Regions from separate parts of the Bacillus sp. PK3-037 genome, predicted to be linked through region 1. Evidence: riboswitches for the same ligand, from Rfam matches in the RefSeq annotation. Region 1 holds a riboswitch; the other holds the start of a gene.
What was found. Region 1 has a riboswitch for cyclic di-AMP ahead of kimA (potassium transporter KimA). Riboswitches for the same ligand answer to the same signal wherever they lie in the genome.
Positions count from the first base shown of each region.

Region 2: linked by a shared signal. The riboswitch ahead of M1D69_RS05620 (potassium channel family protein) and the one ahead of kimA (potassium transporter KimA) in region 1 are both predicted to bind cyclic di-AMP.

Region 1 covers NZ_CP096408.1:3,622,363-3,633,586, reverse strand. Annotated here, with positions in the region: gene M1D69_RS18765 (DNA topoisomerase III) at 1-1,452, shown strand, start outside; gene M1D69_RS18760 (lipoprotein YdaJ) at 1,648-2,742, shown strand; gene M1D69_RS18755 (diguanylate cyclase domain-containing protein) at 2,723-3,574, shown strand; gene M1D69_RS18750 (DUF2334 domain-containing protein) at 3,564-5,294, shown strand; gene M1D69_RS18745 (glycosyltransferase family 2 protein) at 5,287-6,549, shown strand; gene M1D69_RS18740 (cellulose biosynthesis cyclic di-GMP-binding regulatory protein BcsB) at 6,555-8,666, shown strand; cyclic di-AMP (ydaO/yuaA leader) riboswitch at 8,802-8,946, shown strand; gene kimA (potassium transporter KimA) at 9,136-10,959, shown strand; gene M1D69_RS18730 (NUDIX hydrolase) at 11,017-11,224, shown strand, end outside.
Region 2 covers NZ_CP096408.1:1,095,389-1,106,612, forward strand. Annotated here, with positions in the region: gene M1D69_RS05590 (cysteine dioxygenase) at 1-162, opposite strand, end outside; gene M1D69_RS05595 (hypothetical protein) at 312-509, opposite strand; gene M1D69_RS05600 (MFS transporter) at 703-2,265, shown strand; gene M1D69_RS05605 (glucosaminidase domain-containing protein) at 2,416-3,264, shown strand; gene M1D69_RS05610 (YiaA/YiaB family inner membrane protein) at 3,371-3,634, shown strand; gene M1D69_RS05615 (TrkH family potassium uptake protein) at 3,670-5,007, opposite strand; gene M1D69_RS05620 (potassium channel family protein) at 5,014-5,682, opposite strand; cyclic di-AMP (ydaO/yuaA leader) riboswitch at 5,754-5,903, opposite strand; gene bslA (biofilm surface layer hydrophobin BslA) at 6,062-6,607, opposite strand; gene cudC (choline uptake/conversion transcriptional regulator CudC) at 6,815-7,357, opposite strand; gene betB (betaine-aldehyde dehydrogenase) at 7,558-9,030, shown strand; gene gbsB (choline dehydrogenase) at 9,047-10,255, shown strand; gene M1D69_RS05645 (MOSC domain-containing protein) at 10,344-10,922, shown strand; gene M1D69_RS05650 (DinB family protein) at 10,928-11,224, opposite strand, start outside.

The DNA.
Region 1 (11,224 bases):
AGCCGTTTGCTAAAAGAACTTGATGGAAAACAGGCAGTGGTCGCTGAACTGAAAAAAACAGCGAAAAAAAGCTTTGCTCCTGCGCTTTACGACTTGACGGAACTCCAGCGGGACGCCCACAAACGTTTCGGATTTTCCGCCAAAGAAACGCTCTCAGTTCTGCAGAAGCTGTATGAGCAGCACAAGCTTGTCACATATCCGCGGACAGATTCACGGTTTTTATCCAGTGACATTGTTCCAACCTTAAAAGACCGGCTGGAGGGCATGGAAGTGAAACCGTATGTCCAATATGTCACTCAAATTAAAAAACGCGGCATCAAATCGCACAAAGGCTACGTCAACGATGCTAAGGTGTCAGACCACCATGCGATTATCCCGACTGAAGAGCCGCTTGTTCTCAGCAGTCTCAGCGATAAAGAACGCAAGCTGTATGACCTGATTGCCAAACGTTTCTTAGCTGTGTTGATGCCGGCTTTTGAATATGAAGAAACAAAGGTCATGGCAGAAATCGGCGGAGAAACCTTTACCGCGAAGGGAAAAACCGTACAGTCACAAGGCTGGAAAGCTGTTTATGATATGGCTGACGAGGATGACGAGCAGGAGGACGACAGAGATCAGACGCTGCCGGCTCTGCAAAAAGGCGCCTCGCTCACTGTCCGCACATTAACTGAAACAAGCGGTCAAACCAAACCGCCGGCCCGTTTTAATGAAGGGACGCTGCTGTCAGCTATGGAGAACCCAAGCGCCTTTATGCAGGGAGAGGAAAAAGGCCTTGTCAAAACGCTCGGCGAAACAGGGGGTCTCGGCACGGTGGCAACGCGTGCCGATATTATCGAAAAACTGTTCAACAGCTTTTTAATTGAGAAAAAAGACAAAGACATTTTTATCACCTCAAAAGGAAAACAGCTCCTGCAGCTCGTTCCTGAGGATCTGAAATCACCTGCTTTAACGGCAGAGTGGGAACAAAAGCTGTCCGCCATTGCGGCCGGTAAATTAAAATCCGCTGTCTTTATTAAAGACATGAAGGCTTATGCTAAGCAAACGGTAACAGAAATCAAAAACAGCAGCCAAACCTTCAGACATGATAACATCACGGGAACGGCATGTCCGGAGTGCGGCAAAATGATGCTGAAGGTAAACGGCAAGCGCGGCACCATGCTCGTGTGCCAGGACCGGGAATGCGGGAGCAGAAAAACGATCGCCAGAAAAACAAACGCGCGCTGCCCGAACTGCCATAAAAGAATGGAGCTTCGCGGCCAAGGAGAAGGCCAGACCTTCGCGTGCGTTTGCGGGCACCGTGAGAAGCTTTCTGTATTTGAAAAACGGAAAAACAAAGACAAAGGGCGCGCTACAAAGCGAGACGTCTCTTCTTATATGAAAAAACAAAATAAAGACGAACCGATTAACAATGCGCTGGCGGAACAGCTGAAGAAACTCGGTTTGGATCAATAAAAAGAAACCTGTGCGATTCGCACAGGTTTTTTATTGGACTTAGGTCCTGTTTTTTGAAAGTTCAAAAAGGGGAAAAAAAGCTAGCAATCTTCGTTTTTTTCTTCTATAGTTAATATAATTTGTAACATGGCAGTAATAATTTCGTCATATATTGGTGCGTCTGATTCGCTTCGGACGACAAAGGGGGACTTGCCTGTGCGGCATGTGTTGGTCGCTGCTATCTTATTTTGCTTATCTATCGGACTTTCCGCAGGGTGTGCTGAAGCTGGGAATAAAACCCTATATCAGTCTGAGGCAGACATGAATACCCGCCCGCTTCAGCCGGCGGAGTATTTCATCTATCACAATCTTATGAATGAACAAGGGCTTATCAAAACAGATTTCTCAGATCAGCCCTCCTATTTATCAGAATCGATTGGCCTGTGGATGGAGTTTTTGGTCAGCAGACAAGACGCCTCGCATTTTCAGGAGCAATATCAGCATCTGACGGATTCTTTTCTTCTGAATCATCAGTTGGTGACATGGAAGATACAAAACGGTCAAGCGAGCGGGACAAACGCGCTGATTGATGATATGAGAATCATGGTGTCTCTCGATCAGGCAGCTGCTCTTTGGGGGAGCAGCCAATATGAAAAAATAGCCCGTGAGATCGGCACGGCTTTAAAGACATACAACATGTACAACGGGATGTTTACAGACTTTTACGATTCAGCCTCTCATGCCGCTTCAAAGGACGTGACGCTTTCGTATGTCATGCCCGATGCACTAGCTGTTTTGAAAAAGTATGGAATCATAGACGAAGAAACAGAACAGCGAAATGCCGATGTTCTCTATCTAGCCCCTTTAAAGAATGGTTTCCTGCCAAAGACGTACAGCGCAGAGTCGAAGCAGTACAAATATGACAGTGAAGTAAACGTCATTGACCAGCTGTACGCCGCATGGCATTTGCCGGAAAGGAATGAAACAGCCGCTGTGATAGCAGAGTGGGTCAAAAAGGAATTTCAGGCAAACGGAAAGCTGTACGGACGATATTCGGCAGATACGAAGGAGCCTGCCGTCCAATATGAGTCGCCGTCCGTATACGCATTAGCTGCTTTATTTTTAACAAAACAGCATGAAGACAGCTCGGTCATCAAAGCGATTTATGATAGAATGAATGACTTTGAAATTCTTGATCCGGCGAAACCGTATTATGGGGGTTACATGAGCGGCTCCGACACGCACTCGTTCGACAATCTGCTGCCGCTGTTAGCCGAAAGGAAGCTTTTTAATGAAACGATCATTCAATGAATCACAAAAATTATATGCTTATCTTTCAGGGCTCATCGCAGCCCTGTCTCTGTTTATTTTTTATGTGTCCGCCGAGCAGTCGGAGGGCTTTCTGATCATTTGCATCACATTTGTCGTGATCGGGGCCGGCATTTGGTTCGGTCCGATTTACGCGCTGGCGGTCACCTTAATCGTTCTCTTTGTTCTCGGCACGCTCATGATGTTTTTTCAGACTGGACAGGCTGTGATGTTTTCGGCTGAAGACGGGCTGCGCATGCTTATCGTGTGGGGAATTGCGCTTTTGCTGTTTTCCTTTATATCAGGAAGAATCCATGATATCGCAGCAGAGCTGCGCCGTTCAGTCAAACGACTTCAATCTGAAATCAAAAGCTTCGTGGCTGTCGATAGAGTGACGGGCTTTGATAATAAGCAAAGAATGAAACTGGAACTGTCAGAGGAAATCAAACGGGCGGAGCGCTACGGCAATTCCTTTGTCTTTTTGCTGCTTCATATGCATTATTTCAAGGAATTTAAGTCTCTGTACGGGGAGAAAGAGACCGACCTTCTCTTTCAATTCGTCAGCCGGCAAATCAGGTCAAGCGTCCGGGAAACGGATAAAAAATTCCGCCCCTCTGACGAGCGCTTCGGCATTGTGCTGACACACACGCCGGCTGAACATATGCCGGCCGTCCTGACAAAGCTGAAAAAACAGCTGGACACGTATCAGCTGACAAACGGAAAGTATGTGTCTCTTACGTTCCATGTCTGTTATTTACCTTATCGAAGAGATATAAGGACGGCTGATCAATTTTTAGAAGAACTGGAAAACGAGATGATGATGAATGAACTTTAAAAGAATAACGCTACTTTGCGTGTCCGTTCTGATGCTGACAGCTATTGCTTCTATGCCTATTTCTGCCCAAGCGAAGGGGCAGGATTCCGGCATTCTCATCATCTATTCAACCTTGGACGGCAAAGAGTCGCCTCAAGTCAAAATGCTCGATTTATTGGCCGGCCATTTTGCAACTCATGTCACGGTCAGAAAAGATTCGGATGTTACAGCATCTGATGTGAAAGGCAAAGAACATGTCATCTATTACGGGCAAACGAAAAGAAAGCTCAGCAAAAAACTGGTATCTCTTATCAGCGGCGTAAAAAAACCTGTCGTCGCCATCGGCTATAACGCCGGACAAATCAGCCAATTTTCCGGTTCTTCCTTAACCCGCAAAGAACATGTCTATCAGATTCACAGCAGCACGGAAAAAAACGATGTCTCCTTAGAGAGCGGGCTTAACGTGCTGAGCGTATCAGGCCTGAAAGGAAAGGAGCTGTATACCTTTAAATCTGATGACGGCAAAACGAGTCCGTTTATATGGAAAACGGATAAATCAAATGTGTACATCGGCTTAACCAATCTGTTAAATGACAATCTGATTGTGGCGAAAGAGCTTCGGGAAGCATTTGGAGAGAAGGCCGGAACCGCGCTTTTATATTTGCGGCTGGAGGATATCAGCCCGATGTCTGATGAAACATTGCTGCTTCAAGCCGGTACATATCTGTACAAGAGACATGTGCCTTTTATCCTGTCAGTCATTCCGGTGTATCTGAATCCGGAAACAGGCGATAAAGTGTATTTGTCTGATAAACCGAAGATGGTCAAGGTATTGAAAAAACTGCAAAGCATGGGCGGCAGTATCATTGTTCACGGCTACACACACGCCTATCGCCACAGTGAAACAGGAGAGGGTTTCGAATTTTGGGATGCCAAGGCGGACCAGCCGATCACTTCGGAAAATGCCGATAACACTCCGTCCATTTTGGAAAAGGAACAGGCTTTTCCGAATGAACAGGCCTATAAGAGCTATTTGAAGCCGTTTCAGGAAAAGGAAGAAACATATACAAGGCAAAAGCTGACGCACGCCATTGAGGATTTAACCTCGGCAGGGCTTTATCCGCTGGCATTTGAAGCCCCGCACTATACGATGTCTGAGTACGGCTATCAAATGGCTTCACAGTATTTCTCAAGCATTTTCGGGCAGGTGCAGCTCAGCGATACAACATGGAAAACTTCCGGCGCATCCCCTTTTTTGACCAAACCAGCTATGCTGCATGGGATGACGCTGTATCCGGAAACAATCGGTTTTGTCGATACATCAAAGCAAAACCCGCTCGGCGATATGGAGGAACACATTTCCCAGATGATTGATTTTGAAGGCGGAGTGGCCGGAGGGTTTTATCACCCGTATCTCGGGATGAAATATTTGCCGGAGCTCGTTGACCAGATGGAACGCATTCCGGACAGTGAATGGCTTGATTTGAAGAAAACGCAGCAAACCGTCAAAACGGACAAAGTGGAAATCCATACAAGCGGTGACGGAACGGTTCACGTAAAAAACAATGTAAGTGCCATTGGCGAGTTTTTCGACCACCATCGGCAAACACCGCTGGAAAAGGCGTTATGGATTCTCTCCGCCGTTGTGCTCTTGTTTGTCGTGATGTTTGTCAGCTATACGTTTTACTTGAGAGCCACATTGAAAAAAAGAATGTTTAAGGAGAGAAGAAGCCTTGGGTAATACGCTGTTCTTTATCTCGCTAAGTTTAATATGGGTGATGCTTCTCTATCACATGTTTCTCATGCAAGGCGGGTTCCGCCACTACATGACCTTCGAGCGGAACATTCCGAAGTGGAGAGAAAATATGAAGGAGCTGCCGAAGGTCAGTGTGCTCATTCCGGCCCATAATGAAGAAGTTGTCATTCGGCAGACGCTGAAGGCAATGGTGAATCTTTATTATCCGAAGGACCGGCTGGAGGTTATTGTGGTAAACGATAATTCTTCAGACCGGACGGGTGATATCGTCAATGAATTTTCCGAGAAATACGATTTTATCAAAATGGTGATCACAAAACCGCCTAACGCCGGAAAAGGCAAATCCTCGGCGCTCAACTCCGGTTTTGCTGAATCGAACGGCGATGTCATTTGTGTATATGACGCCGACAACACGCCTGAAAAAATGGCCGTGTATTATCTTGTTCTCGGTCTGATGAATGACGAGAAGGCAGGCGCAGTGGTGGGGAAATTCCGCGTCATCAATGCGGCAAAAACGCTGTTGACGAAGTTTATCAATATTGAAACGATCTGTTTTCAGTGGATGGCCCAGGGAGGCAGATGGAAGTGGTTCAAAATCGCTACCATTCCCGGAACCAATTTCGCGATCCGCAGAAGCATTATTGAAAAGCTCGGGGGCTGGGATGATAAAGCGCTGGCTGAAGATACCGAGCTGACCATCCGGGTGTATAACCTCGGCTATCACATCCGCTTTTTCCCGGCAGCTATTACTTGGGAGCAGGAGCCGGAAACGTGGAAGGTGTGGTGGCGCCAGCGGACGAGGTGGGCGCGCGGCAACCAATATGTCGTCCTGAAGTTTTTGGCGCAGTTTTTCAAACTGAAACGAAAACGGATTATCTTTGACTTGTTTTACTTTTTCTTTACGTATTTCCTGTTTTTCTTTGGCGTGATTATGTCAAACACGATATTTGTGGTCAATCTGTTTTATGATTTGCATTTGGCGGTCGGGTTTTTGGCAATGATCCTTTGGATTTTGGCGTTTTTCTTATTTATGACGGAGGTCATGATAACGTTAAGCATCGAAAAAACAGAAATGAACAGACAAAACTTCTTTATCGTATTTCTTATGTACTTTACGTACTCGCAGGCATGGATTGTGCTCGTGATCTATTCTTTATTCGTAGAAATCAAGCACCGTTTATTCAAGCAAGAGGTCAAATGGTACAAAACAGAACGATACAATCAACATAAAAGCGGGTGACCTTTTTGAAACAACTACTTATTTTTCTTACAAGCTTCTTGCTGCTGGCGATGACCGGACAAGCGGCCTTCGCTCAAGAGATGCAGGTCTATGGCTCGCTGCTGGGCAAAAGCAGCCGTGAACAAGCCAAACAGCAGGTGCTGACAAACGATCTTATGACATTGTACGGATCAAAAGACAGCGCGGAACTGACGTATCAGATTCCGGCAGGCGCCTCTTCCGGCAGCCAGCAATTGGTGATTGAATATGAGGCATCAGATCTTTTAATTTCCCCTTCATCGTTAACGGCTGTAATTGACAATGAACCGGTAAAAACGTTAAAGCTAAACGGCGATTCAAAACGGAAAACACTGAAGCTGAACTTGAACAAAAGCCAGTCCGCCCCAGGCTATCACAGCGTATCACTGAAATTTTACGGCGTCTTGAAAGAGGGCGTCTGCGTCAGACAGGATACGTCCGGCAACTGGATCAAAATTTATCCGGACAGCCGCCTGACGCTGGCGGACAGCAGTGAAGCGAAGGGAACGTCGCTGGACCATTATCCGTATCCTTTCGCCCAATCGGGAAATACAGCGGAGAAAACCGCCATCGTCATTCCGGATGACCCAAGTTCGGCGGAAATTGAAGCTGCAGTGAAAACAGAAGGCTATTTGAAAATGGTGGACAGCAGTATCAGCATTTCGTATGTCACGGAATCTGAAATGAAGAAAATCGACAAGCCGACGATTTTCATCGGAGTGGATAAGCATTGGAACGGCAAGGTGAAGAATCTGATCAAACAAGCCGGCTTACAGGCAAAAGGAGAAAAACTGCTGCTTGCGGAGCGCGTGCTGAAAGCACAGGGCAAGCAGCAGCCGGTTCTGTTTGCACAAGCGGCATCTGATGATGTGCTCTCAGAAAAAATCAGCGTCATCACCGATCAGACTTACACCGGCCAGCTAAGCGGGGAAACACTTTCAATTGGCAAGCTTCAGAAGGCTGAAAAGCAGGAAAGCAATAAGCTGACCCTTGAGAAATTCGGGGCAGAAGATATGACAATCGGAGCTGACAAAACATCTTCAGCACATTATTTTTATCCGGCTTCTGCGATGATAGACCAAAATCAATCAGCCAAGCTGTCGCTTAAACTAAAGAAATCGGAAACGATTCAAGCAGCCGCGGCAGAAAGCGGTTCAGCCTCTCAAGCAGCAGAGCTGAAGGTCCTCATCAACGGTCAGCCGCATTCAGTTCGACTTGATGAATTAGGAAAAGAAGATAAAAACGGATACTATCATGTCACGCTGAAAGTAGACCCTGAGCTGCTGCGGAAAAACCGCTACATTGATATACAGTTTATCACCACGGGCTTAAAGGAAAACAACCCTTGCAACACAACGGACGAAGAGAAATGGGTCTTCATTGATAAAAGCAGCACGTTGTCTTACACGATCAAAGGCACATCCCCGTCAGCCGATTTTCAAGAATGGCCGCTTCCATACGCCGGAAATCAGGAACAGGCAACACTGATTGTGCTCCCTGACAGCTTGAGCACATCCAAGCTTAAGGAGCTTTCTCTCGTTACTGATTCCTTTGGAAGCGAAGCCCAGCAATCTTTCACAGTAAGGAAAGCATCTGAAATTAAAGCGGAGGACGCGAAAGGACGGAACTTAATTTTCATCGGCGGCATCAGCCAGTTCTCTCTTTTGAAAGAGCAATCTTCTGATCTGCTCGTGCCTCAAGCGAAAGACGGCTCGTTTGACGTGTCGGGCTTTGAAATGCTGAACGAGACGACGAAACAAGTGGCATTTACCCAAGCGTCTTTATGGGATTCACATTATACGATGGCTGTTTTTGCACCGCTGAAAGGAAATGGCGCGGCCGTCACAAAAGAAATCATCAGCTTTTTGAACAGCAATGATGACACGGCGACCGTCACCAATGAAACAAACAGCCAGCAGGTGTTTACAAACCACCAGCAGCTCAAATCGGAAACAAACAGTTCTGAAGCGGAAAAAACAGCACAAGATCATGGGCAAAAACTGCTGTATATCGGCGTGCTGGCTCTCATGATGGTAATTGCGGCAGCCTTCATTTGGATAACCGTTAGACAAAGAAAGAGAAAGACAGACAGAGAATAAGACAGAGGCTGATTTCAGCCTCTGTTTTTTGTTTTTGGTTTAAGTTTTCCATATGTGGAACCTGTCATTTTATTTTTTTCTCCCGGCCAATAAGCCTCTTTACAACATACGTAAACGGGAGTATGATCTCTTTTAGAAAACAAATCGCTTAATCTGTAAACAGAGCGGGGGACCCATTTTGGCGGCATTTTGCCGCTCGGGGTGAATCCTTTTTAGGTAGGGCAAACTCTCATATGCCCGAATCCGTCAGCTAACCTCGTAAGCGTTCATGAGAGGAGATGAATGAAACCTGTGTTCGATGTTAAGGCACAGGGGCATCCGTTTGCCTCTGTGTTTTTTGCTGTTCAATTTTCAGGATGTAAATCGCGTACAGAATCATCATAGCAGAAAGGATTATTACAAAATGTGAGAGCAGATGCGGATGTTTTATTGTTTTAATGAAAAATGAAATTAAAAGGGGAAGACATCGATGTATCATTCAATCAAACGTTTTTTGATTGGGAAACCGTTAAAATCACAAGCAGCAGGAGAACAAAAACTGACGAAATTAAAGGCGCTTGCCATGCTTTCCTCAGATGCTTTATCATCTGTCGCTTACGGAACGGAACAAATTCTTATCATATTGGCGGCGGTAAGCGCTGCTGCATTTTGGTATTCCATTCCGATAGCGGTCGGCGTACTCATTTTGCTGCTCGCGCTGATTCTCTCATACAGGCAAATTATTTACGCTTATCCGCAGGGCGGCGGGGCGTACGTTGTATCAAAAGAAAACCTCGGCGAAAAGCCCGGGCTGATTGCAGGCGGTTCATTGCTTGTCGATTATATATTAACTGTAGCAGTAAGTATTTCCGCAGGGACGGACGCCATCACGTCGGCGTTCCCGGCACTGCATGATTATCATATACCGATTGCTGTTTTACTTGTTTTAGTGATTATGATTTTAAATCTGCGGGGGCTGTCAGAATCAGCATCGATTCTTGCCTACCCGGTCTATCTGTTTGTGGCGGCGCTTTTCATCCTGATTGCCGTCGGTCTTTTTAAGCTTATGACAGGGCAAATTGATCAGCCAGTCCATCATACACCGATCGGCACACCGGTAGCCGGCATTACGCTGTTTTTGCTGCTTAAGGCTTTTTCATCCGGCTGCTCCGCGCTCACCGGAGTTGAAGCGATCTCCAACGCGATTCCAGCCTTCAAAAACCCGCCTGCGCGAAACGCGGCGAGAACGTTGGCTATGATGGGGATCTTGCTTGCGGTTCTGTTTGCCGGCATTACGGTACTTGCATACGGTTACGGGACGGCTCCGAAACCGAATGAAACGGTCATTTCACAAATCGCGTCGGATACCTTCGGCAGAAATGTGTTTTACTATGTCATTCAAGGTGTGACATCGTTAATTTTGGTCCTTGCGGCGAATACGGGCTTTTCAGCCTTCCCGCAGCTTGCCTTCAACTTGGCGAGAGACCAATACATGCCGCGCATGTTTACAGTAAGAGGCGACCGCTTAGGCTTTTCAAACGGGATTATCTTTTTAGGCGTTGCCTCAATTGTGCTGATTCTGTTATTTGGAGGGCAGACGGAGCACTTAATCCCGTTATACGCGGTCGGTGTGTTTATTCCATTTACCCTTTCACAAACAGGGATGTGCATCAAATGGATCAAACAAAAACCAAAAGGCTGGATTGGAAAAATGCTGATCAACGCCTGCGGTGCATTGATATCGTTTATGGTTCTGTCCATCCTGTTTGTCACGAAGTTTAATGTCGTATGGCCTGTTTTAATCTTTATGCCTATCGTCGTTTTTTTGTTTTTTGCGATTAAAAATCACTATACGGCTGTCGGTGAACAGCTTCGCATCGTAAACAAACAGCCGGAAGAAATCAAAGGTACGGTCGTAATTGTGCCTGTAGCCGGCGTCACAACCGTCGTGCAAAAATCCATTCAATATGCGAAATCACTGTCAGATCAGGTCATTGCCGTTCACGTGTCGTTTGACAGAGAACAGGAAAAGAAAGTGGAAAAACGCTGGGAAGAGCTGAATAATGGAGTGCGTCTCGTCACGCTTCACTCTTCGTACAGAAGCCTGGTCCATCCGTTTGATAAGTTTTTGGAAACTGTTGAAGCAAAAGCGAAGAAGAAACAGTTTTCTGTCATGGTGCTGTTCCCGCAATTTATCACAAAAAAACGCTGGCACACCATTCTGCACAACCAGTCAGCCTTCCTGCTCAGAGTCCGGCTGTTCTGGAAGAAGGACATAATCGTTGCCACATTACCGTATCATTTTAAAAAGTGAGCAGCTAAGACCAAGGGACATCTCCTTGGTCTTTTTTAAAATAAAGGGGAGATGGCGATGTATACGGAAGGGGCATTTGTCATAGTGACAAACACAAAACGGCAGATTCTGCTGGTCAAACGAAAAGACGTTCCTTTATGGGATTTGCCGGGCGGACGGGTTGAATCAGGAGAAACCCCGGAGGCAGCGGCGGTCCGGGAGGTAATGGAAGAAACGGGATATCTGATAGAGCTTTCCGGGAAATTGGGTGTCTATCAAAGACCTA
Region 2 (11,224 bases), 1.6 Mb from region 1:
ATAGATGGCATTTCGGCCGTAAGCGTACTGGTCTGGTTCCTTTATATATGGTTGACTCAATTTTGCCGCATTTGGAATTTGTTTTAAGGAAGTTGCCAAATCTTTAACCGATGGATTTTTCAAGCTGCTAAAGATTTCTTCGATACACTCATACAGTTCCATTCGTTTTTCCCTCCCGGATCATTTGAAATCGCCTGACATTGGTATTTCGCAAGATTAGTTCATGATATTTACCCATAGACAATTTAGAGGCGGCAATCGCCTAGTGAACACAAAAAATGTGCGGTCAACATGTTGTTCTTATCACCAACTTATACAGGTTGTTTAGTTGGAATTTTGATGAAAACAGTGAATTGAAAGGTGCCGTCATTACCCAAGCCAAGACCGATAGGATTCCTTTTAAAACGGCTTGCTTTGAATTGCTTGAGGGAGCAGGCAGGGACTTCATAAGTCACGATATCGGGGAAAAGCCGTTCAGGTTTTTGATTTGTGCTTGAAATTTGCGCCATTGACAAAACACAATCGGTTTGGAATAATGTTTGAGTATATGCTCATTTTTTCACATATTATCATAAAATAATATCATTTCCATGATGGGGAGAGAATCCGAATAAAAGCTAATGGCATGCAAAATCTATTAGCTTCTTTTGTTTTCAAAAAATGATGTGTTTCGTATGTATTCATATAGGAAGGAATGACAACATGAAGACAAAACACTATTGGGTGATTTCTTTGCTCGCTGTTTTAGCGGTCGGGCCGGGATTGATGTCTAACACGGCATTGTCGTCAGTTCAAGGCCTTGTTCAGAAGACGGTTGGAACAAGTGACTTCACATCAGTAAATCCAATATTGATCGGCAATATGACCTTCGCTTTATTCGTTCCGGCAGGACCGCTTCTAAGGAAAAAATTCGGTGCCCGTCCGATCTATCTGGCTTCATTACCCGTTTTTATACTTGGCTCACTGCTCTTCGCATTTTCAAGCGATATTGCCTGGATGGCGGCAGGACGCTTTTTACAGGGAGCAGCTACAGGTGTTATGCTGATGATTATGATTCCGATGCTTGTTCTGTCATTTCCGATTGACCGGCGGAATTACGCACTACTGGTGCTTATCGGCGGGTTCTATGGCTCTGTTATGATCGGTTCGATTTTAGGAACAATCGCGTTGAGCTACGGCCACTGGAGATGGCTGTTTTTTACTTTTGGCACACTGTCTTTGATCGGCGTCGCGTTGAGTTATTTCTTTCTCTATGATGAGCATCATGGGGGATCAGAAAAGGAACAGTCATCACTCGACAGAGCAGGGATCATTTTATCTGTATGCGTGGCCGCAGCCTCAGCGTTTACATTCATTTTTCTGCAAAAATGGGGCTTTTCATCAGGTTATGTACGGGTTGGTTTTGGGGTTGCTTTATGTTTGCTCCTCATTCTGTTATTTGTAGAATATAAGGTGAAAAACCCTTTCATCTCTATTAAACAGATGCTGCTGCCTAAACCTGTGCTCGGTTTATTTATCATAGCGGCAGGAACGATTACGGTAGCTGTCAGTCTGGCAGCTTTTCAAGGCTTGCTTCGTCAAATGTATGATATATCCCGAGATCATCTCATTCTTTTAAACATGACTCTATTGATCGGAGTGGCCATCGCAGCTATTGCGAGTGCCCTGTTATATGATAAAGTCGGACCAGGGGTGCTGGGGATTATAGGTTCTCTCATTCTCGTTTTTGTGAATTGTCAATGGCTTCATATGCAGTATCAATCGTCTCTCTATGTGTTTGCGGCGCTGTTCATCATGCTGGCAGCAGGAACCGGCCTGACGGTCGCAGCAGGACTAATGGGAGCCGCTATGGGCGGCCCGCTTCCTGATCTGGTCAAAAGAATGACAGCTGTTCAGTTTTTAAGATTGTTTGTCTATATGGGTGTGCCTATCCTGATCGGCTATTTCACGAAAAAGGATGCTGCCAGACAAAACGGATCGATGCAGGATTCTATGATGACTGCCTATCATGATCTGTTTTTGATTTCTTTTATCCTGAGCGTGCTGCTCGTTTGTTTATCGTTTTGTATGAACGCCACCGGAATGGGGCACAAGCTGGCTCATAAGCCTCATGAGAAAGGAAAACCCGCTCCGGAAAAACCGGCTGTTACCGCACATGGACTGACAAAGGCTGCCGTAAAATCTCATAAAGTCATACATGATCAAGAATATCGTGATGCGCTCAGGCATTTTAAACAGCACAGTTTTACAAAAATAGATACATGATCACTGCCTTTCCCTTGATGGGAGAGGTTTTTTGTTTGTTCTCTCTCAAACTTTATCCCTAAAGAATTGAAAAATATTAGAAGTACAAGTAAAATTCTTAAAGGTAGATTCTTTTACACTCGTAATCTTTTAAATCGAAGGAAGGTTTTCATGGCCCGTAAAAAACTGAAAAAACGTAGACTCTTCATCTCTCTATTTTTCGTTGTATCGATTCCGCTAGCCTTGTTTGTTTTAGCGACAACTCTTTCAAAGCCAATTGAAACATCCAAAGAACCTGAAGAAATTGATGAACAGCAAGTATTTATTGACAGCCTTTCCGGACATGCTCAAATTTTATATGAAAAATATCATGTCCTCCCCAGCATAACGATAGCTCAGGCCATACTCGAATCCGACTGGGGAAACAGCGAGCTTGCCTCTAAAGCCAACAACCTGTTTGGCGTAAAAGGAAATTATAAAGGACATCACGTCACCATGGATACAGATGAAGTTGAAAAAGGGGAAAGAAAAACGATTCGCGCGAAATTCCGCAAATACAGCACGTTTTTTGAATCAATGGATGATCACGCCAAATTATTTGTCCAAGGCACATCGTGGAATAAAAAGAAGTATAAGCCGGTGCTTGAAGCTGAGGATTATAAAGAAGCAGCAGGCGCTCTTCAAACATCAGGCTATGCCACAGACCCGGACTATGCTGACAAAATCAGCGCCATTGTGGAAAAGTACGATCTAGATGAATACGATGAGGTGAATCCATCGCTGAAATCTGTGGATTTAAAAGGCTCCATCAAAGACAGCGCCGTTCAAGATGTATGGTCTAAGCCTTCTACTGATGATCAATCCATTAAGCTGACCTCTGCGCAATCTTATGTTGGCAAGGATATAAAGGTTGTATCTAAAAAACAGAAAGGCCAGTCCGTATGGTACCAATTCCAAGTCAATAATAAACTCGTCGGCTGGATTGATGACTCAGCTGTTGAAATAAAGGAAGCAACCTGAGCCGTTTTTCCTGGTATTTTTATTTTTTGTTCCATTCCGGGGAATTTGAGGTATAATATTCCACGTGAGTTATCACTTAATAACTATGCTTCAGGAGGGAACAAAGGTGCAGAAATATAGACGGAGAAACACGGTTGCTTTTACTGTATTAGCTTATTTCACTTTTTTTGCGGGAGTATTTTTGTTTTGTATCGGACTCTATAACGCTGATAATCTCGAACTCAATGAAAAAGGCTACTACATTGCAGTGATGATCCTTGTAGCGGTCGGCGCGATCCTTACACAAAAAGTGACGCGTGATAACGCAGAAGATAATGATATCATCGCGGAGCAGGAAAAAAGACAAAGTCAATCTCATATTGAATCATAAAAAATCCGGCATGTAATATGCCGGATTTTTTTACATCACCCAGTAAACACCTCGCCGTCAGGGTAACGAATATTTGATTTTTCTGTTTTTGCAAATGAAAAAACAAACGTTAACGGACCGATTCTTCCGATGAACATAATCGCGATAATGATACATTTCCCCGCTGTTGTCAGCTCGGGAGTCAGCCCCATTGTCAGTCCGACCGTTCCAAAAGCGGAAAAAGTTTCAAAAACAACCTGTATAAACGGCGCTTGTTCTGTAATGGTCAAGGCGAAAATCCCTATAAAGACGATGAACAAACTGATAACACTGACTGCTAAGGCCTTAATAATGATCGGATATTTTATGGTCCGGCGGAAAATAACAGTTTCTTTATGCCCTCTTAAATAAGCGATGACAGACATCAAAATCACAAGAAAAGTAGTCAGCTTAATACCGCTCGCCGTTGAAGCGCTGCCCGCTCCGATAAACATCAGCAGCAGGACAAATACAATGGTGCCTTCTCTCATGCTGCCAAAATCCACAGAGTTGAAGCCCGCGGTTCTCGGCGTCACTGCCTGAAAATACGAAGCCCACAGTTTGTCTGGCAAATGCAAGGAACCAAGCGTGCCGGGGTTGCTGTACTCTAAAATAAAGATAATCAGCGTGGCAGCAATATTCAAAAAGAACGTTCCCGCAAGCATCAGTTTCGTATGTAATGAAAAGGCTTTGAAACGCCGATTTTTCAGGATGTCAAAAAGCACCGTAAACCCGATGCCCCCTGTGATAAATAAGAAAGTAATGACAAGGTTGACTGCAGGATCACCAACGTAGCTCATTATATTATCCGGCCATAAAGAAAAACCGGCATTGTTAAAAGCCGATATTGCATGAAACACACTGGCAAACAATCCGGATGCCCAGCCATACTGTGGCACAAGCCGGATGGATAAGATCAGGGCGGCGATCAATTCGATACTGATTGAAAATAGAAACAGGACTTTGACAAGACCTATCACGCCGCCAATTGTCGGCTGGTTTAAGGCTTCCCGGACCAGCATTCGTTCTTTCAATCCGATTTTTTTTCCTAAAATCATGACGATCAGAACAGCAAATGTCATAAAGCCAAGCCCGCCGACTTGAATCAGACCCATGATGACAGTTTGCCCGAACACCGTAAATTCTGTCCCAGTGTCAACAACTGCAAGCCCGGTAACAGTTGTGGCAGAAGCCGCTGTAAAAAGGGCATCTATCCATGACAACGGCTTCGTAGCAGAAATCGGGAGCTTTAACAAAAGAGAGCCAATAATAATAGTAAGAAAAAAACCAATCGCAAGCACTTGCGGGGGAGAAAAACGAACCCACTTGATTACAGTTTCCTTATGAAGTCTCACCTTTGTCTACATCCCTTCGTTTTCAAAGCGTTTAATATCCTTTTTGTGACCCATCATCACCAGGCAGTCTTGTTCGTAAATCACCTCTTCCGGTGCAGGAGAAAGGCGAACATCTCCATTATGTTTAATTGCCAGGATGGTACATCCGTACTTCGCTCTAACATTCAGATCATGAATGGATTTGGAATTCAGTTTTCGAGTTGCCAGCAGCTCAACAATACTGTAATCATCAGATAAGTCGATATAATTCAAGACATTTTCATCAGAAAGACTTTGTGCGATTTTGACGCCCATATCCTTTTCCGGATGAATAATGCGGTCGGCGCCGATTTTTTCCAGCACCTTATGGTGATAATAATTTTGGGCTTTCACCCAAATATTTGGAATGTGAAGCTCTTTTAATAGCAAAGTGGTCAGTGTGCTCGCTTGAATATTCGCACCTATAGCCACGACGACATATTCAAAATTACGAATTCCCAGTGAAAGCAATTCGTTTTCTTCAGTGGCATTGGCAATGACCGCATGGGTTGCGTAGGAAGCGGAGGCATTGACCTTTTCTTCGTTAATATCAATAGCAAGAACCTCATGGCCCATTCTGTGCAGCTCTTTGCAAATGCTTCCGCCGAATCGTCCAAGCCCGATTACTGCAAATTGTTTGTTTTTTATTCTTCCCAATGTTCAAGACTCCCTTAATAAAATTAGCGTTTTGAAGTAAAAAAGACCATTACAAAGAATGGTCAAAATAGACCTCCTCTCTGTATACGCCTACGAGGTTAGCTGTCGGATTAGGGATTCAGAGTACCCCTTCTTACTAAGTAAGATTCACCCCAAGACCGTTTTGTGAAACAGCCAATCATTGGTTTCCCCGTTCGTGTTTGATTAAGCGGTAAAAGAGACAATATGAAATTGAACACTCAAGAATTTACTCCTGTTTCTAGTGTTTGTCAATTTAAATTTAATACAAGTGAAAAGGTAACTGGAAATAGAGGGAAAAGGGAGAGGAAAAGGAGTCAAAATACGTAAAAAAGACCGGCGTTAAGCCGGCCCTCTGTGATTATTTACAGTCGCATGGCTGAGTCGGAGGTGTGCTGCGCTTAGCCACTTCGATGCTGGCTTCCGCGTAAAATTTATTTCCGATGCTCAGTGATTTGTTCTCTGCACGGAAAGTATATGTACCAGCGGCAGGAAGCGTTTTGTTATTCAGTTTTAACTTGAATTCACCAGCGCCTAATAAATCAAGTGCCAAAGGAACTCTTACTGTTTTCCCGTTATTGAGGATCTGTGTTGTACGCAAGGCATTTCCGTTCAATGTGTCTTTCGTGTTTGCAGTAAATCCGCTTGGCAATGTAAACTCCATAACGCCAAGGCTGAGAAGCGTATTTGGACGGTAAGTCAATTCGATATCTGAGAAAGACCATTCCGTTTTGCTGGCGCCAGTGATTGTTGCGAACAATGACGCTGTAGACTGTGTTCTCATAGTAGATTCAGTATGAGCTTTAGTTGATGTAGATTCAGCCGCGAAAGAAGCTGTTGGTGCAGAAATGAGTAACCCGAGACTTAATGCACTAATTGCCAAAGAAGATAATAATTTGCGTTTCATAATAAAAATTCCCCCTAATAAGTGATAAAGATTAAAGGCCTGCCTCTGCTTTCCACCTCCTCTTAAAGGCCAAATACAAATTTTACCTACATAAAATTATCATCAAATAAAATGGAAGTAAATGGGGTGTTTTTCCCGTATTTTTCAAATTTGCAGTAAATTTAGCGGAAAAACAAAAAAACGTCCGGTTTTCCAGACGTTTTTCGATTATTTGGTTTCAATTGGTATAAATTTAAAGATCTCTCCGCTCTGCACCGATTCAGCGAGACGTTTCAGCCAATCGTAGTAGGCTTTAGAACTTTCCAGCTGTTCGTATAAACGCTGCGCTTCATTCTTCATTTCCTCATTGAGTTCTTCCTTATGCAAGACCTCTTGTAAATCAGCCTGAGCCTCCTCAATTGCTGATACATTCACCTGAACTTCCCGTTCCCATTTTGGCGGAAAGAAATTTGTGAAAAATTTAAAGAAATCTTTTTCGGCTACAAATGTGTGCTTGCGGATGCCTCGGTGAAATGTCTTCTTCACGACATTTAAATCCTGAAGCTTTTTGACACCTGTGCTCATGCTGGGCTTGCTCATTTGCAGCTCCTCCCGCATTTCGTCAAGCGTCATCTCGTCCCGCATGTACATCGTTCCATATAATATCCCGACACTTCGGGTAATTCCGTAAAGATCCATTGTTTCAGCAATGGAGTCAATAACAAGATCCCGTGCCTGTTCTATAGCTGCAAATTCTGGATTTTCATCCATACTGACCCTCTTTTCCTTTAGAAAATTAAATTTGTTAAGTCATTTCTTTATGTTCTTTATCTTAACGAAACCTAGAGAAAAGTCAAAACGAAAAATCACAATTAGGGCTTTGACAGTTTAAAAACCATATGTTAGATTAAGGTTGTTAAAAACATTAAATTTTTATTTAACAAACTTTATTTTCGTCAAGGAGGACTTAGATGAGTCAAACACTATACATTGACGGTGAATGGATCAGTGCCGAAAAAGGGCAGGTCCGCAGTATTATTAATCCATTTAATCAAGAAGAAATTGCAACAGTTAGCGAGGGCGGGCGTGAGGATGCCGTTAAAGCAATCGCCGCTGCACGAAGAGCTTTTGACGCAGGAGAGTGGCCTTCTCGTTCAGGGCTTGAACGCGGAAAGATAGTTCTGAAAATTGCGGAATTAATCAGACGCGATCTAGACGAGCTGGCTGAGCTCGAATCCCTTGATACAGGTAAAACGCTTGAGGAAAGCAAAGCCGATATGGACGATATCGCCAATGTTTTTCAGTATTATGCTGGTCTGGCAGATAAAGATGGAGGAGAGATCATCTCATCTCCAATCCCTGATTCGGAAAGCAAAATCATCAGGGAGCCAATTGGCGTATGCGGACAAATCACGCCGTGGAATTATCCGCTTCTGCAAGCAAGCTGGAAAATCGCCCCGGCTTTAGCGGCAGGCAATACAATTGTCATGAAGCCGAGTGAGATCACACCGCTGACGACAATCAAAGTCTTTAAGCTGATGGAGGAAGCCGGGGTTCCAAAAGGTGTCGCAAACCTTGTGTTGGGACCGGGCGCCACAGTGGGTGACGAGCTTGCTGTAAACAAAGACGTTGACTTAATTTCGTTTACAGGCGGAATTGAAACAGGCAAAAAAATCATGCGGGCGGCAAGCGGCAACGTTAAAAAAATTGCGCTTGAGCTTGGTGGGAAAAATCCAAATATCGTATTCAAAGACGCAGACCTGGAAGTCGCGGTTGATCAGGCGCTAAACGCCGTATTTTTCCACGCCGGCCAAGTATGCTCCGCCGGGTCCCGATTGCTTGTAGAAGAAGATATCCATGACCGATTTTTAGCAGAGCTTGTCAAACGGGCGAAACGCATTAAACTCGGAAACGGTTTTCACGAAGAGACAGAAAGCGGTCCGCTTATCTCCGCGGAGCATAGAGCAAAGGTTGAAAAATATGTAGAGATCGGACTGGAAGAAGGTGCAAAACTGGAGACTGGCGGCAAACGTCCGGAAGATCCAGCACTTCAAAACGGTTTTTTCTATGAACCTACCATTTTCTCAAACTGTACATCTGGCATGAGAATTGTTCAGGAAGAAGTATTTGGGCCAGTATTAACAGTCGAAACATTCAGTTCTGAAGAAGAAGTAATCTCACTGGCGAATGATACGATTTACGGATTGGCAGGAGCTGTATGGTCGAAAGATATTGAAAAGTGCGAACGTGTAGCAGCCCGTTTGAGAATGGGAACAGTTTGGATTAACGATTTCCATCCGTACTTTGCGCAGGCGCCATGGGGCGGCTATAAGCAATCCGGATTCGGACGGGAACTTGGAAAAATAGGGCTTGAAGAGTATACAGAAGTCAAACATGTCTATCGCAACACAAAACCGGCAGCGGTTAATTGGTTCAATTCATAAGAGGGGGAGATTGATTATGACATTAAATATGAAAGTAGAAAGCATGCACAAATTTCACACATTTGAAATTCCGACTGTGATTAAGCACGGAATTGGCGCCATCAACCATGTAGGAAAAGAAGTAGCTGGACTGGGTGTTTCAAAAGCATTGCTTGTTACAGACCCTGGAATTTATAAAGCCGGCGTCGCAGATCCTGTCATCGAGTCATTAAAAGGGGCAGGCATTGAAGTGGTGCTCTTTAATAAAGTTGAGCCAAACCCTCCTGTACGGCTTGTAAATGAAGGTTCTGAGCTTTACAAAAAAGAGAACTGCAACGGCTTGGTGGCAGTCGGAGGCGGAAGCTCCATGGATACAGCGAAGGCCATCGGGGTAGAAGCGACTCACGAGGGAAGCGTACTTGATTATGAAGCAGCCGAAGGAAAGAAACCGCTGGAGAACCGCATTCCTCCGCTTACGACAATTCCTACAACGGCTGGAACAGGCTCAGAGGTAACGCAATGGGCGGTTATTACAGATGAAGAAAGAGAATTCAAATTTAACACAGGCGGTCCGCTGATTGCCGCGCATTTGACTGTGATTGACCCAGAGCTTCACGTCTCAATGCCGCCGCACGTAACAGCAATGACGGGGATTGATGCTCTCGCTCACGCCATTGAGTGCTACACAATGAAATTTGCGCAGCCGATTACAGACGCAGTGGCGTTGATGGCGATTGAATATGCCGCTCACTACATTAAGAGAGCATTTGCTGACGGAGAAGATCTCGAAGCCAGATACGGAATGGCGCAGGCTGCTATGCTTGCCGGTCTTTCTTACGGCAGTGAATCAGCGGGTGCTGCTCACGCCATGAGCCAAACACTCGGCGGTATCATCCCGGTCGCTCACGGCCAATGTGTGGCGGCAATGATGGGCCCTGTTATGGAATACAACTGGAAGGGATATCCGGAGAAATTTGCCCGTATCGCAAAAGCGTTCGGCATTGATACAAGCAATATGACAACAGAAGAAGCTGCAAAAGCATCTGTCAACTGGATGTACGATCTTGTGAAAGAGTTAGAAGTACCGACTTTAGAAGAACAAGGGGTATCGCCTGACATGATCGAGCGCTTGTCAAAAGAAGCGATGAAAGATCCGCAAACCTTCGGTAATCCTAGAGATTTAAATGAGAAAGCATATAACTGGATCTACAAGCGCTGCTTTAATCTTACGCCAAAAACTGTATAATGCATGATCCCGCTCCTTTACAGAGCGGGATTTTTTTGGATAATTGAACATAAGTGACAATCCTAGAGATGAAGGACGGTGCAAGCTTATGTGGAAACGCATGACCGCAAAAACGGAAGGGTTATATGTTGCAGATACAGAAAGCTTTGTAACAAAACAAATGGACAAGCTCGATTTTGATTATGGCGGCATTCCCGGCGACTTACATTTCGGCCTGACAAAAAAAGCTGGGGCCCGAGAGCCAATGTTTTCAAGAGGAACAGAAGTTTTTAACCGCAGACAAATTTCAATTGTTTCAACAGAAGAATGTGACGAAATTGCTTTGAAAATGGGAGTCCCGAGTATTTTTCCCGAATGGCTCGGTGCAAATGTTGCAATCAGCGGTATACCTGATTTCACAACATTAAAAGAAGGAAGCCGGCTTATATTTCCGAGCGGCGCCGCGTTACTGTGTGAGGGAGAAAATGATCCGTGTATCCAGCCGGGTGAAGTCATACAGTCTTATTATCCGGACAAGCCAAAGCTTGCACCGGCTTTTGTCCGCCATGCGTTGGGGATAAGGGGCATTGTATGTATTGTCGAGAGACCCGGTGCCGTGTATGCGGGTGACGAAATAATCGTTCATTCATACCAGCGAAACATCAAACAAAAAGCAGAAAGAGTCTGAATAAATCAGACTCTTTCTATTTTCTCTTTAATTTCTTTAATCTGGCTGAGGTGGCGTTTTTCATGATGGCCGATAAAATCGATCCATTGTCTGACGGTCAGCTCTTGAAACACGGGATGCGGCAATACTCTCTCAAAATCTTCTTCTTTAAGAGAGGCAATAACAGCTGTCAGCTGCTCCCTTACAACATCAAGCTCCCGTTTCATTTGGCTGCCTGAAATAAAATCATGATCCGGTTCAAGATGGGCCGGCGCTTTTCGTTTATTGCTTCTATCCTGTGCGGCCGTAAGCGGTTTTTCCTC